DNA from 2 places in the Klebsiella sp. KE9456 genome. Region 2 is predicted to be linked to the other one. Evidence: predicted binding sites of a transcription regulator. Region 2 holds the regulator's gene; the other holds the start of a gene.
The links. Region 2 encodes sigma-54, which starts transcription at its own class of promoters, with help from an activator protein. Its sites were predicted from a motif close to GTTGGCACANNTTTCGCTNT; they were not measured.
Positions count from the first base shown of each region.

Region 1: glnK (P-II family nitrogen regulator) is a predicted target of sigma-54. The motif match lies at 5,078-5,097, and genes of this name have one in related genera.

Region 1 is NZ_JBDYQK010000020.1:24,304-32,303, forward strand. Features, by position in the region: gene ABK821_RS19055 (LysR family transcriptional regulator) at 1-870, shown strand, start outside; RNA gene ffs (signal recognition particle sRNA small type) at 1,005-1,101, opposite strand; gene ABK821_RS19065 (MGMT family protein) at 1,368-1,679, shown strand; gene ABK821_RS19070 (YbaY family lipoprotein) at 1,717-2,229, opposite strand; gene tesB (acyl-CoA thioesterase II) at 2,450-3,313, shown strand; gene amtB (ammonium transporter AmtB) at 3,367-4,653, opposite strand; gene glnK (P-II family nitrogen regulator) at 4,687-5,025, opposite strand; gene ABK821_RS19090 (SmdB family multidrug efflux ABC transporter permease/ATP-binding protein) at 5,270-7,048, opposite strand; gene ABK821_RS19095 (SmdA family multidrug ABC transporter permease/ATP-binding protein) at 7,041-8,000, opposite strand, start outside.
Region 2 is NZ_JBDYQK010000021.1:53,494-61,493, forward strand. Features, by position in the region: gene arcB (aerobic respiration two-component sensor histidine kinase ArcB) at 1-557, shown strand, start outside; gene elbB (isoprenoid biosynthesis glyoxalase ElbB) at 791-1,444, shown strand; gene mtgA (monofunctional biosynthetic peptidoglycan transglycosylase) at 1,441-2,166, shown strand; gene npr (PTS phosphocarrier protein NPr) at 2,226-2,498, opposite strand; gene rapZ (RNase adapter RapZ) at 2,495-3,349, opposite strand; gene ptsN (PTS IIA-like nitrogen regulatory protein PtsN) at 3,395-3,883, opposite strand; gene hpf (ribosome hibernation promoting factor) at 3,950-4,237, opposite strand; gene rpoN (RNA polymerase factor sigma-54) at 4,260-5,693, opposite strand; gene lptB (LPS export ABC transporter ATP-binding protein) at 5,741-6,466, opposite strand; gene lptA (lipopolysaccharide ABC transporter substrate-binding protein LptA) at 6,473-7,018, opposite strand; gene lptC (LPS export ABC transporter periplasmic protein LptC) at 6,987-7,562, opposite strand; gene kdsC (3-deoxy-manno-octulosonate-8-phosphatase KdsC) at 7,559-8,000, opposite strand, start outside.

The DNA.
Region 1 (8,000 bases), on a different contig from region 2:
TACTTACATGTCACACTATTTAACCGGTCTACTCGTGGGTTAACGTTGACGGAAACAGGGGATTTTTTCTACTCACATGCTCAACAATTGTTATTACAGTGGGAAGAAGCGCGTCATTTAACGACCGCGATGGATAAACACCCTTCCGGCCTGCTACGCATTAGCGTTCCCAGCACATTTGGCCGATTGCATGTTATGCCATTTGTTGATGAGTTTCTTCGCTTACACCCTAACGTTACGCTGGATATCAGCTTCAATGATGAAATACAAGATCTGATTGAATCCCGTATCGACTTAAGCATCCGTATTGGCGTATTGCCTGACTCATCCATTCATGCCCGAAGGCTGGCCTCACAAACGCGTTCAGCCTGGGCCAGTCCACAGTGGATTGCAAAGAACACCCCTTCAGCAACTCCCGGGACCAACAACGACAGGCAAGAAGAGATCGCTACTGTGATGTTTTCGCGACTGCATGGTTCAGGGTGGTTTACGCGTAAAGTCGGCTCAACGGGCGCATGGCGACGGATACCTGTACATTATCGTCTCAGCGTCAGCGACAGCGCCGCAATGCTTTATGCCTGCTGCAATCATGCGGGAATTGCCATTTTACCGGACTGGTTGTCCCATGAAGCAGAGAGAAAAGGCGACATTCAACGGGTCTTTCCTGACTGGGAATTTAGTATGTTCCCTGCTGAAACCGCTATCTGGATACTCTATCCGCAGAAGCGAATATTGCCACGTAAGGTCCGAACCTTTATCGATTTTATGGTCGAAAAGGTGGGAATACCGCCCTACTGGGAGCGAAGTAAGGGTATGACTTATGAGTCTGTTAACCACGTTAACCCAAAAACAGACAAAGGCATTCGTTAACCTGCATAAGAAGGGAACACCCCGAATATCACGCTGATTTGCGGGCGACAGACAAACGGCATATCACTCGCCAATCAATGCAAAAAGACAAGCGTTTTAACCATTGAGGTGTCGTTAGCACAAATGGGTGGGGGCCCTGCCAGCTACATCCCGGCACACACGTCGTCTGCTCTGGCTGCTTCCTTCCGGACCTGACCTGGTAAACAGAGTAGCGTTGCGGGAGAACCAACAGGGCCCCCATTGAGAGCGCCAGTGACCTGACGCGCTGGCGCATTATCCCTGCTGGCCCGGTGAATTGCAAGCTACCGCCGATTAGCTGCTGGTTTATTGCACAAAGGAGAGAAATGAACACTGTAGAAACCCTTTGTCCGTACGCCCCGATGCAGGCAAAGACGCCTTGAGGATATCGCGCGGCCGAAAGCCTGCGGCTTCATCCGCTATCTGTACAGGCGGTCATCTAACGCTTATTCTGAATCTTTCCGGCAACAGGATGTAGCATGAATTCTCACGATACTTTCCCCCAGCGGGTCTGGCAGATAGTGGCCTCGATTCCAGAAGGCTACGTTGCCACCTACGGCGATATTGCGCATCTGGCAGGTTCGCCGCGTGCGGCACGCCAGGTGGGAGGTGTGTTAAAGCGGCTGCCGGAAGGGTCCACGCTTCCCTGGCATCGCGTGGTTAACCGTCATGGCGATATCTCCCTCACCGGCCCCGATCTACAGCGCCAACGCCTGGCGCTGTTGGCAGAGGGCGTACAGGTTTCCGGTAGTGGCCATATCGACCTGCAACACTATCGCTGGATTTATTAAAGGTAAATAAATGCCCCGGAGAGGGGCATGGTCGTGATTATTGCGCGGCAGGCACAGCGTCATTAGCCATTGGTACCGCCGTTTGCTGGACCGGAATCAAATGCAGATCGGCACGATTACCGCCCTGGTTAATCACTGTCTGCACCGTATCAGTGATAAACATCAACTGGCCATTAACGGTAATCGCGGCACTTAACAGAATGCGTGCGTTGGGCTTAATGTCCGCCGGGTTATAAGGCAATACAAAGTTAAACGGCGCCTGCTTTCCTTCCGTCCTGACCGCTTTTTGCGACAGGACGCGCGCGGGCGCATCAGCCAGGGACGCATCCGATAAGGTCACGGTCAATACAGCATCCGGCGGTAATGCCACGCGATGTCGAATGTTGATGGTCCCTGAGACATTAGGTTGTTGCTGCGAGGAGCTTAGAGAGGCAATGCCATAAGGATCGGGTGCCGCCGTCTGGTTCGCTGTATTGCTGCCGTGATTATTCGCACAGGCAGATAACGTCGCCGCCACGGCTAACGCGCTTAGCATATAGGCAATTTTCATTCTTTTCTCCTTTTTATCCCTTATATAACAGGAGCACATCCTGCCAGGATCAGGAACAGGACATGAGCATCGTGAATAAGTGTGGCACAGATCTCAGTTCTCTTCCTGGAAATGAGCCCATATTCAGATTCTTGCACCCATCGGACCACTTACGATTCCAGGTTATACTTTGCCTCAATAACGCGCTGCGCACGGCAGCCACCATTGATTGAGGGTCACTATGAGTCAGGCACTAACCAATCTGCTGGGATTATTAAATCTGGAAAAAATTGAAGAAGGGCTATTCCGCGGGCAGAGCGAGGATCTGGGATTGCGCCAGGTCTTTGGCGGCCAGGTGGTAGGTCAGGCACTCTATGCAGCCAAAGAGACCGTCCCGGCGGAACGTCTGGTTCACTCGTTCCACAGCTACTTTCTGCGTCCCGGGGACAGTCAGAAACCTATCGTCTATGACGTTGAAGTCCTGCGCGACGGTAATAGCTTTAGCGCCCGCCGGGTTGCGGCCATTCAGAACGGCAAGCCTATTTTCTATATGACCGCGTCTTTTCAGGCCCCGGAACCTGGCTACGAACATCAAAAAACGATGCCCACGGTGCCCGCCCCGGACGCCTTACCCTCTGAAACGGATATCGCCCGTAAGCTGGCCCACCTCTTGCCACCGCAGGTTAAAGATAAATTTCTCTGCGATAAACCACTGGAAATTCGTCCGGTTGAATTTCATAACCCGCTGAAAGGCCACGTTGCAGAGCCAGCTCGCCAGGTATGGCTCCGCGCCAACGGGGCGGTGCCGGAAGATCGCCGTATTCACCAGTATCTGCTGGGCTACGCTTCTGACTTTAACTTCCTGCCTGTGGCGCTGCAGCCGCATGGCGTCGGTTTTCTGGAGCCAGGAATGCAGGTTGCCACTATCGATCACTCAATGTGGTTCCATCGCCCGTTCGACATCAACGAATGGCTGCTTTACAGCGTTGAAAGCACCTCCGCCTCTAGCGCGCGGGGTTTTGTCCGCGGTGAGTTCTACGCTCAGGATGGCACGCTGGTCGCATCGGCAGTGCAGGAAGGCGTGATACGTAACCGTAACGCATAAAAAAACAGAGCCTCCCTGGGGAGGCTCTGTTGTGCATGGAAATACGTTATTGATCAGGCATTGTAGGCGTTTTCGCCATGGCTGTTCACATCCAGACCTTCGCGTTCCTGGTCTTCCGGTACGCGCAAACCTACGGTCATATCGGCAACTTTGTAACCAATAAAGGCAACAACACCGGACCAGACGATAGTGAGCGCAATACTTTCCAGCTGTACCAGCACCTGATGGCCCATGGTCACACCTTCCGCATAACCCACGCCGCCCAGAGAGGCCGCAGCAAAGATACCGGTCAGGATACAACCGACAATACCGCAAACGCCGTGTACGCCGAACACATCGCACGGATCGTCAACACGCAACCAACGTTTCAGCACGGTTACGCCCCACAGACCCGCCAGGCCCGCCGCGATACCCACAATCAGAGAGGCGCCAACACCGATGTAGCCACACGCTGGAGTGATACCGACCAGGCCCGCAATGGCCCCGGAGCATGCGCCCAGCAGAGACGGTTTACCGCGAGTCGCCCACTCACCGAAGGTCCACGCCAGGATGGCCGCTGCCGTTGCTACTACGGTGTTGACGAAAGCCAGACCGGCAATTTCGTTCGCCGCGCTAGCTGAACCGGCGTTGAAGCCAAACCAGCCAACATAGAGAATAGCGGTACCGGTGAAGACCATCGGCAGATTATGCGGTTTGAACGCTTCTTTGCCAAAGCCAACGCGTTTGCCCATCATGTAGGCACCCACCAGTCCGGCAACCGCGGCGTTGATGTGTACAACCGTACCGCCCGCGAAATCAAGCGCGCCGTGCGTCGCCAGCAAGCCGCCGCCCCATACCATATGCGCAATCGGCACATAAGAGAGGGTCAACCATACCACCACGAAAATCAGCACCGCGGAGAAGCGGATACGTTCAGCCAGCGAACCGACAATCAGGCCGACGGTAATACAGGCGAAAGAGCCCTGGAAAGCAACATGAATATATTGATAGAAGCTGCCCATCAGCGCTTTTAACTCAATATTCTTCAGCAGTACCCAGTCGAAGTTGCCGAAGAAGCTACCGCCTGTGCTGAAAGCCAGGGTATAGCCATAAACCACCCACAACACGCAGACCAGAGCAAAGGTCACAATGACCTGGGTCAGCATAGAAAGAACGTTTTTACTGCGGATCAAGCCACCATAGAACAGCGCAATTCCCGGAATGGTCATAAAAAGCACCAGCGCGGTGCAAATCATCATAAAAGCGTTGTCGGCCTTATCAGCTACTGCCGGAGCGGCCATCGCCAGTCCCGGAAGAAGCGCCAGAGCTCCCAGACCTGTTTTCATTGTTGCTATCTTCATTGTTTCGTTCCCCATCACTGTGTGCTCTGAAATTTACAGTGCCGCTTCGTCAGATTCGCCGGTACGAATGCGAATGACGCGCTGCAGCTCGGCGACAAAGATTTTGCCGTCGCCAATCTTTCCGGTGTAAGCCGCTTTGCTAATGACATCAATGACTTCATCAAGCTGATCGTCAGCAATCGCAACGTCAATCTTCACTTTAGGAAGAAAATTAACGCTGTATTCGGCACCGCGATAAAGCTCCGCGTGGCCTTTCTGACGGCCGAACCCTTTAACTTCAGTGACCGTGAGGCCCTGAATACCCATTGAAGATAATGCTTCACGCACGTCTTCCAGTTTGAATGGTTTGATTACCACGGTAACCAGTTTCATAAGTCCCCTCCAGTCAGAATTCGGTAATGGCCGCAGCTAACACGCAGGGAATAAAGCAAAGGCTATGCCAGAAATGAAAAAGGGCCGCTAAGCGGCCCTTGAATGCGGAGGAAAAAGAGTAACTCTGCTGAAACGAAGCGACAAAACGCCGCCACCAACTAAAATCGCACCATTTCAGTGCGCAATATGTGACATTCTTGCACCAGATTAAACCACAATGCAGAGACTGCCTGCTTATAGTGCATCAGGCAATAAGCGACGCTTCCTGGGCGCTGGCCGCCAGCTCTTCGCCCGCTAATTGCAACTGATACATCTGCCAGTAACGGCCTTTAGCCGCCAGCAGTTGCTGATGGCTCCCGCGCTCTACGGCCTGACCGCGATGCAATACCAGAATCGTATCAGCCTCGACGATGGTCGATAAGCGGTGCGCAATCACCACCAGCGTCGTGTGCTCACGCACCCGCGCCAGCGCCTGCTGAATCGCCTGCTCGGTCCCGGAGTCAATATTGGCCGTCGCCTCATCAAGGATCAGCACCTGCGGCGTATCGACCAGCACGCGAGCCAGCGCCAGTAACTGCTTCTGACCGACAGAGAGGTTATTCCCCTGCTCGCCCAACTGCGTATAAAGCCCGCCATCCATTTCACGAGCCAGCCCTGCCAGTTGCACCGCTTCCAGCGCGTCCCAGACCTGAGCTTCGCTGATATCGCGGCCAAGCGTGACGTTAGCATAGAAGGTATCCGCCAGCACGACCGGATCCTGCTGCACCATCGCAATCCCCTGGCGTAGTGCACGGTGGCTTAATGAAGGAAGCGGACGACCATCGATACAAATCTCTCCCTGAGTTAACGGATAGTATCCCATCATCAGGCTCGCCAGAGTGCTTTTACCGCTACCGGTGTGGCCGACCAGCGCCACAAAACTGCGCGACGGGATAGTGAGATTGATGTCCTGCAACACCAGGCTATCGTCGCGATAGGCAAAAGAGAGATGTTCGATACTGATCTCTCCACTCCGCAACGGTTCGTTATCCTCGCCCCAGGCCTGGCGCGGTTTGTCCATCAGTTCGAAGACCCGCTCCCCCGCGACGACCGCCTGCTGCAGCATCGACTGCTGAGTTGTCAACTCAATAAGCGGCTCGTTCAGGCGCCCAAGATAGCTAATAAAGGCGTACAGCACCCCGACCTCAATCATTCCGCTGCGACTAAAAGCAAACAGCATCAACAAACCGCAGAGAATTAATGAAGAGAATAAACTCAGCAACGGACGCAGCAGAAAGCCATCGAGGCGCAGCGTTTGCATACGCGCCAGATAGTGCGCGTAGCTGGCTTCACGCATCCGCTCGCCGAACCGCGCCTGCTGGCGGAACTGCTGAATAACCCCCATGCCGTTAATCACTTCATTAAAACCGTCGTTAATATCCGCCAGCCAACTGCGGACGCGTCTGACGATTGGCGTGCTGTAGCGCTGATAAATCATCATCACGCTCAGCACCGCGGGGAAGATGGCAATAGCCACCAGCGCCATCCGCCAGTCGAGGCTAAACATCGCCACCAGCATCGCGCCAATCAAAGCAGCGCTACGCAATACGGTAGCCACAACGGTGACGTACAGATCACGAATCACTTCCGTATCGTTAGTCACCCGTGAGATAAGCTGTCCGACCGGCTGGGTATCAAACTCGCTGAGCGGCTGACGCAGCGCGGCATCCATCACGTCGCTCCGCAACTGCTGCACCACGCCGACCGCGGCCCGATTAAACAGCAGTGCCTGACAGTAATGCAAAATTGCAGCAAGCATTTGCAAGCCAATGTAGGCGGCGGCGAGGCCGCACACTAACTTCAGCGGCAACGCATGTTTCGCGACCATGTTATCAATAAAGTAACTAATCAACAGCGGACCGCTCACTTCCGCTATCGCCGCAACCCACATGATGATAACCGCGATCATTAACGGTTTGCGCCACGGAGAACCATAAGCCAACAGGCGCTTTAACGTCGGCCAGAGTTCAGTAAAACTACGCACCAGCGACCTCCTCTGGTTCTTGTGGCACATCATCCAGCGCCGCTTCCAGCTGTTGATAACGGTACATATCGCGATACCAGCCCGGCTGTGCGCTCAGAGCCTCATGGCGACCACGCTGGGCGACATGCCCATGCTGCATCACGAGGATCTCGCTGGCTTCCGTCAACGCCGACAGGCGATGGGCGCAGATGATCAGCGTCCGCCCCTCCCCCCACTGCGACAAATTATGCAAAATCTGGTGTTCCGTGCGGCCGTCCACCGCCGACAGCGCATCATCAAGAATCAGAATCTCCGCCTCCAGCAGTAGCGCGCGGGCAATGGAAATGCGCTGTTTCTGCCCGCCGGAAAGCATCACGCCGCGCTCACCGACTTCGGTGTTATATCCCTGCGGCAGACGCAGGATATCTTCATGCACGCAGGCAAGCCGCGCGACATGCTCAATTTGCGCCTGCGTCGCCTCCGGTTTGCCGAGCGCAATGTTTCTGGCGACAGTATCGGAAAACAAAAATGGCGTTTGGTTGACCACCGCCAGTCGGGCACGCCAGCTATCCAGTTGTAGCCGGGTCAGAGGAACATTGTGGAAGCGGATGTCACCTTCAGTCACGTCAAAATGACGCTGAAGCAATGCCAGTATAGTGCTCTTGCCGGAACCGGTCGGCCCGCAAATGCCCAGTCTCTGCCCGGGCTGCAGCGTAAAATTGACCTTTTCCAGAGCGGCACGATTGGCCTGTGGATAGATAAATTTATGAACAGCGAAGCTGAGTACACCCCGCCCTTCCGCCGCGGGTTCTCTGCCGTCGTTAACGACCGGCGCCTCTTCCAGCATGGTACGAATCCGCGCATAGGCCGCGCTGCCGCGCTCGACGATGTTAAACATCCACGCCAGCGCCAGCATTGGCCAAATCATCAGGCCGAGATACATCACAAAGCTGGTAAGCTGCCCAAGGGTCAT
Region 2 (8,000 bases):
GTTTCACTGCTGATCAACTTCCGCCGTTGGTGGCGCTCACGGCTAACGTACTGAAGGATAAAAAAGAGTATCTGGAGGCAGGGATGGACGATGTGCTCAGTAAGCCACTCTCTGTTCCGGCGTTAACCGCGATTATCAAGAAATACTGGGATTCACCGGAAGAGGAAGAGAACGAGATGCCCTCTATAGATGTCGATAAATCGACTTTTGTGCTGGATATTCCCATGCTTGAGCAATACATCTCGCTGGTGGGACCAAAGTTGATTAATGATGGTCTGGCGGTTTTTGAGAGAATGATGCCGGGTTATCTGGCTGTACTCGAATCAAATCTGACCGCGCATGACCAAAAAGGGATTGTCGATGAAGGACATAAGATAAAGGGGGCTGCGGGCTCAATCGGCTTACGTCACATTCAGCAGCTTGGTCAGCAGATTCAAACACCGGATCTGCCCGCATGGTCAGATAATGTTGCTGAATGGGTTGAAGAGATGAAATCCGAGTGGCAAAGCGATGTAGCCGTGCTAAAAGCATGGGTCGCGGCGGCGGAGAAAAAATGACCCCGGATAAACCGGGGTGCGCGAATACTGCGCCAACACCAGGGAACGGGTTGTTGGGCCAGAATCATTTGAGTGATTTTTTACGCGGCGCAACCTGAGAATTTGGTTTGCTCGCTCATTAAGATAGCAAACCTTAAATAATTTGTTACGTGAATCGGTAAAATATGTGAAGCATAGCGAGTAAATCAAAATTTTTTACTGGTTTCATAGACTTGTACTAAGGGGCTGATGTGATGAAGAGAATTGGTGTCGTGTTGAGCGGTTGCGGTGTTTATGACGGAAGCGAAATTCATGAAGCGGTCATCACCATACTGGCTATCGTCCGCAACGGTGCCGAGGCCATCTGTTTCGCGCCTGATAAAGTACAAACCGATGTCATCAATCATTTGACCGGTGAAGTGCAGTCTGAAAGCCGCAATGTGCTCGTGGAAGCAGCGCGTATTGCGCGTGGACAGATTCGGCCTCTGGCGGCTGCCAGGGCGGATGAGCTGGATGCGCTGATCGTGCCAGGCGGTTTTGGCGCGGCGAAGAATCTCAGCAATTTCGCCTCACAGGGCAGTCATTGTGAGGTTGATAGCGATCTGAAAGCGCTGGCGCTGGCAATGCATCAGGCCGGTAAACCACTGGGCTTTATTTGTATCGCTCCGGCTCTGTTAGCTAAAATTTTCACCATCCCGCTGCGCGTGACTATCGGTACCGATCTTGATACCGCCGATGCGATAGAAGAGATGGGAGCTGAACATGTACCTTGCCCGGTCGATGATATTGTGGTTGATGAAGATAACAAAGTCGTGACGACTCCGGCGTATATGCTGGCGCAGAATATTGCCGAAGCGGCAAGCGGCATTGAAAAACTGGTTGCGCGCGTGCTGGTTCTGGCTGCATGAAATACCGCTTTTCACCACTGCCGATGATTAAGCGCTTTTTGCTGCGGCTGTTGTTGGTGTGTGTAGCGGTATGGTGCGGAGGAATTGCGTTGTTTAGCATTCTGCCGGTGCCTTTTTCTGCGGTGATGCTGGAGCGGCAAGCTGGCTCCTGGCTCTCCGGCGATTTTCAGTACGTTGCCCATTCCGACTGGGTGGGAATGGATCAGATTTCGCCCTGGATGGGGCTGGCGGTTATTGCCGCAGAAGATCAGAAATTCCCGGAACATTGGGGATTTGATATCCCGGCGATTGAGAAGGCGTTAGCCCATAATGAGCGTCATGAGAACCGGATTCGCGGCGCATCGACCCTGTCACAGCAGACGGCGAAAAACCTGTTCCTGTGGGAAGGGCGCAGTTGGCTAAGAAAAGGTCTGGAAGCGGGGCTGACCGTCGGTATTGAGATGGTGTGGAGCAAAAAACGCATTCTTACCGTTTATTTGAATATCGCTGAGTTTGGTCATGGAACGTTTGGCGTGGAGGCCGCGTCGCAGCGCTATTTTCATAAGCCGGCGAGTAAGTTGACGGCATCTGAAGCGGCGCTGTTGGCTGCGGTTTTGCCAAATCCGATTCGTTTTCGCGTCGATGCGCCGTCAGGGTACGTCCGCAGCCGTCAGGCGTGGATTTTGCGGCAGATGCGCCAGTTAGGCGGGGAGGGGTTTATGCGGGAGCATAAGCTACATTGATGCTTGCCGTGTTCTCATTTTCTTTCAGCCCCGGTAAGCATAGAACGACCGCGAAGGGTTTAGTCTTCATCAAATCCGGCATTGAAGAGCGCGATAACCGCCGCCAGCGCCTCAGCTTCTTGCGGACCGTTGGCTTCAATCTCAATCTGCCGCCCTTTGGCCGAGTCGAGCATCAGCAGGGCTATCACGCTATTGGCTTCAGCTTCAATCCCTTCGTCATTGCGCAACAGCACCTCAGCATCATAGTTCTGCATTAATTCGAATAATTTCATTGCCGGACGAGCGTGCATGCCCAGCTTATTGGTGATCTCAACGGTTTGCTTCACGGTCATGATTTACGTTTTTCCAGCGTCCGGTGACGAGACTGCACGTTTTTACCGCGCGAGCGGAAGTAGTCCGCCAGCTGTTCGGCGACGTAAACTGAACGGTGTTTACCCCCGGTACAACCAATCGCCACCGTCAGATAGCTGCGGTTATTGGTCTCCAGCATGGGTAACCATAGCTCAAGATAGCTGCGGGTCTGGTAGATAAAATTGTGAACTTCTGTGTGTCGATCGAGGAAGGCGGCGACCGGTTTATCGAGGCCAGTCATTGGACGCAGCTTTGGATCCCAGTGCGGGTTTGGCAGGAAGCGCACATCAAAGACGTAGTCAGCGTCGATGGGGATGCCGTGCTTAAAGCCAAAGGATTCGAAGACCATTGTCAGTTCGCGTTCGCGTTTACCTAACAAACGCGTGCGCAGCATTTCAGCCAGTTCATGCACTGACATTTCGGAAGTATCGACAATCAGGTCGGCGCGGGAACGCAAAGGCTCCAACAGATCGCTCTCTTCATCAATAGCGCTTTCCAGCGACAGGTTTTTACTCGAGAGCGGGTGCAGGCGCCGCGTATCGCTATAGCGGCGAATTAAGGTGTTACGATCGGCATCAAGGAACAACAACTGAGGCGAAAATTCGGCGGGCAGGTTTTTCATCGCCTGCTCAAAGACTTCCGGCGACTCGGGCATATTACGCACATCAATGCTGACGGCCGCCGAAATATTTCTGTCCGCAAGGGTGCGTGCCAGTTCGGGCAGCAGTACAACTGGCAGGTTATCCACGCAGTAAAAGCCCATATCTTCCAGCGCTCGCAGGGCGACGGATTTCCCCGACCCTGAACGGCCGCTGACGATCATCAGTACCATGTACCGTTTCTCCTCAGTACGATAAAGAGTAAGGTGCGATTCCTGTTATGCTTCATCATTGCTTCCTGAACCGGTGATGATGTCATATAGCTCTTCATCACTTTGTGCGGCGCGCAGGCGACGGCAAATGGTTTTATCCGCCAGACGTTTTGCGACCAGCGACAGCGTATGCAGATGCGTTTTTGTTTGATCGGCGGGAACGAGAAGAGCAAACAGGAGATCGACGGGTTGATTGTCGATAGCATCGAATGCGATGGGGGTTTCCAACTGAACAAAAACGCCCACAGCCCGTAGCGTATCCTCTTCAAGTTTGCCATGTGGAATCGCAATACCGTTACCAATCCCGGTACTGCCCATTTTTTCACGGGTGAGAATGGCTTCGAACACCACCTGGGGCGGTAAGCTTAGCTGTTTTGCCGCCAGCTCGCTGATGATTTCCAGCGCGCGTTTTTTGCTTTGGCAGTGAACCTGGCTACGGGTACATTCCTGGTTAAGGACGTTGCTCAGTTGTAGAGCCGAATCGTTATTTGTCATAATTTCACCTGAGCTCTGCCTTGCCAACCGCCGGTAAGCGGTTGGCACAGGCTATTGCCCGGACAATTAGTGTTGTTTCAGTTTATCTTTATGTTTTGTTAACTGTCTCGCCAGCTTATCAATAAGACCATCGATGGCGGCGTACATATCCTGCCCTTCCGCACTGGCATGGATTTCACCACCATTGACATGCAGATTGGCATCCGCAATTTGCGTCACCTTCTCTACTTTTAACACTATATAGACCTGGTTGATCCTGTCGAAAAACTGCTCCAGTTTGCTAAATTTCGCATTCACGAAATCACGCATTGCGGGGGTTATTTCGACGTTTTGCCCTGTAATGTTGAGCTGCATAGTGTCTTCCTTATCGGTTGGGTCAAACTAACTGTTTACGCTGGTTTGACGGCGGAATAGATAAAGATTCTCGGTACTTAGCGACGGTACGGCGCGCCACCATAATACCCTGCTCGGATAACATGGTGGTGAGTTTACTGTCGCTCAATGGCTTCGCGGGGTTCTCCGCGGCGATTAACTTCTTCACCAGCGCACGAATGGCTGTCGACGATGCTTCGCCGCCGCCTTCGGTGTTGACATGGCTGGAGAAGAAATACTTCAGCTCAAAAATACCGCGTGGACTGTGCAGGTATTTTTGCGTGGTAACGCGTGAGATAGTGGATTCATGCATTTCGACGGCCTGGGCAATATCTGCCAGAACCATCGGCTTCATAAACTCTTCACCCTGTTCAAAGAAGGCCTGCTGCTGTTCAACGATACAGCGACTGACGCGTAACAGTGTATCGTTACGGCTTTCCAGACTTTTGATAAGCCAGCGGGCTTCCTGTAGATTACTGCGGATAAACTGACCGTCCGCATCGTTGCGTGCGCTGTTACCCATGGCTGCATAGTGCTGATTGATCTTCAGGCGCGGAAGGCTGTCTGAATTGAGTTCGACCACCCAGCGACCGTTCACTTTGCGCACCAGAACATCAGGAATAACATATTCGGGTTCACCGGTCTGAATGGACTGGCCAGGGCGCGGATCCAGCGACTGGATCAGATTTACTGCTTCTTTGAGGACGTCTTCTTTGAGACGGGTGACGCGCATCAATGTGCGGAAATCATGATTGGCCAGCAGATCGAGATGATCGCTAATGATCTGTCGCGCTTCATCAATCCATGGCGTCTCTTTGGCAAACTGAGAAAGCTGGACCAGCAGGCAGTCGCGCAGATCTTTTGCCGCTACGCCGACGGGATCGAAACGCTGAACACGTTTGAGAACGGCTTCGACCTCTTCAAGCCCGATTTCATCATCGCCGATGCTTTCCACGATCTCTTCAACAGAAACGGTCAGGTAGCCAGTATCATCAACGGCATCGACGATCGACGTGGCGATAGCGCGATCGGTGTCAGTGAAAGGGGTGAGTTCCACCTGCCACATCAGATAATCCTGCAGGCTCTGGGTGGTTTCCCCCTGATAAATCGGCAGTTCATCATCCTGATAATCCACCCCGTTGCCTGACGGGGTACCTGCGGTGTAAATCTCATCCCAGCTGGCGTCAAGCGGTAACTCTTCCGGCATATCTTTCTGCTCAAGAGCGTCAACGCTATCCAGAGATTCGCGATCCTCTGTCTCTTTGGTTTCTACCTCATCGTGAAGATCGGTTTGCTCGAGCAACGGGTTACTCTCCAGCGCCTGCTGGAGTTCTTGCTGGAGTTCTAACGTGGACAACTGCAACAGGCGAATTGCCTGCTGTAGTTGTGGCGTCATGGCAAGCTGTTGGCTTAACCTTAATTGCAAACCTTGCTTCATATTCAGAGCTAATATCTCCGGCTAAAACGTCTGTAACCTCTACCCTATCAGAGTCTGAAGTCTTCCCCAAGATACACGCGCTTAACCTGCTCGTCTTCAAGGATTTGTTGCGGCGTACCATGGGCAATCAGGTGCCCCTGGCTGACGATATAGGCGCGCTCACAAACGGCCAGCGTCTCTCTGACGTTATGGTCGGTGATCAGTACGCCAAGTCCGCTGTCGCGCAGGTGTTCAATAATGCGTTTGATATCGATAACGGAAATCGGGTCAACGCCGGCGAAAGGTTCATCCAGCAGGATAAACTTCGGGTTAGCGGCCAGCGCGCGGGCGATTTCTACCCGGCGACGTTCACCGCCGGAGAGCGCCTGGCCGATGTTATCGCGCAGGTGCTCAATATGAAACTCTTCCATAAGCTCTTTTGCCCGGTCTTCACGCTGCTCATTGCTGAGATCGTCGCGAATCTGCAATACGGCCATCAGGTTATCGTAAACGCTCAGGCGACGGAAAATAGACGCTTCCTGCGGCAGGTAGCCGATACCGCGGCGGGCGCGGGCATGCAGAGGCAGCAAGCTGATGTCTTCATCATCAATAATAATGTTGCCCGCGTCGCGCGGTACAATACCGACCACCATATAGAAAGTGGTTGTCTTACCGGCGCCGTTCGGGCCCAGCAGGCCGACAATCTCCCCGGAGTTGACGGTCAGACTGACATCTTCCACCACCCGGCGGCCTTTATAGGCTTTGGCGAGATTCTTTGCAGTTAATGTTGCCATAACGAATTACTTACCCTTCTTTGACTGATCGTTGCCTTTGTCCTGCAACTGCGAAGGAACCAGTACCGTGGTTACACGTCCACCTTTATTGCTGAACGCCTGCATTTTTTGCTCTTTCACCAGATAGGTGATTTTGTCACCCTGAATATTGCTATCAAGCTGTTCCAGATGGGCATTACCGGTCAGAACGACAAAGTCATTTTGCAGTTCATAATGCATCTTTGATGCGCGGCCTTTTACTGGTTTGCCATTGTCCTGCATCTGGTAGAAGGTTGCCGGGTTACCGTAACCGTCGATCACTTCTTTGCCTTTCTCTCCGCCGGGACGGGTGACGACAACTTTATCAGCATTGATTTTGATCGTTCCCTGCGTGACGACAACATTACCAGTAAAGGTCACGACGTTGCCCTGCATATCCAGCGACTGCTGATCGGATTCAATATGAATCGGCTGATCGGTATCACCCGTTTTTGCCAGTGCCGGCAAGCTGGCGGCCAGTAAGGCGCTGGCGAGCGCAATCTTAAGGCTGAGTTTGTTTGTTCTGAATTTCATAAGAGGTTCTAACCTTTTCAATCAGCTCGGCATTTTTGCTGCGTAGGTTCCCGCGCATTTTCAGGCCGCTGGAATTAAATGTTGTCCCGTACAATGTCACCATGTCATCGGAGGTAACATCCTGTGTCACCAGGTTTATCTGGGCGTTATCCGTCGTAATTTTGCGCAGTTGAGCATCCGCTGTTAGCGCATTGACTTCAACGTGCCCGTAAAGATACAGCATGCGGTCGTTCGTTAACTTCGCTTTATCAGCCGTGACGGACCAGGTCGGTACTTTGTTCGTATCAAAGGTGGTCATCACGGGTTTAGTAAACCACGAGATTTGCTGCGCGGAAAAATACGCCACATGTTCAGCGGTCAACCGGTAACTAAGCGCGCCTTCCGGGCTATAAACTACAGTATCGGTATGCTCGCTGGTATACGTTGGCTCATCAGGATTGACCGCCTGTTGGGAGGTATCGTCCGTACTCGCCAGGTTAAGACCAATCAGGATCAGAGCGGCCAGCGACAGTAAAATGATAACCCAACGTCTGGTTTTACTCATATCGATTGCCCTTTGGCCTCATCCAGCTTGCCTTGCGCCAATAGTAGCAAATCGCACACTTCCCGTACCGCTCCGCGACCACCGTTGATACGCGTGACGTAATCCGCACGTGGGATCAGCAGGGGGTGAGCATCGGCTACCGCGACGCTTAAACCGACTTCAGCCATAACCGGCCAGTCAATAAGATCGTCACCAATATAGGCCGCTTCATCTGCATGAACAGCCAGCTTGTTGAGTAATTCATGAAACGCCAAAAGCTTATCAGATTGCCCCTGGTACAGATGCGTGATGCCCAGCGTCTGACAACGGTCTTCCACCAGTTTAGCTTTTCGCCCGGTAATTATCGCCACTTCAATACCTGAGGTCAGGACACAGCGGAGCCCGTAGCCATCACGGACATTAAACGCTTTCAGCTCTTCGCCATTGTTGCCCATGTAG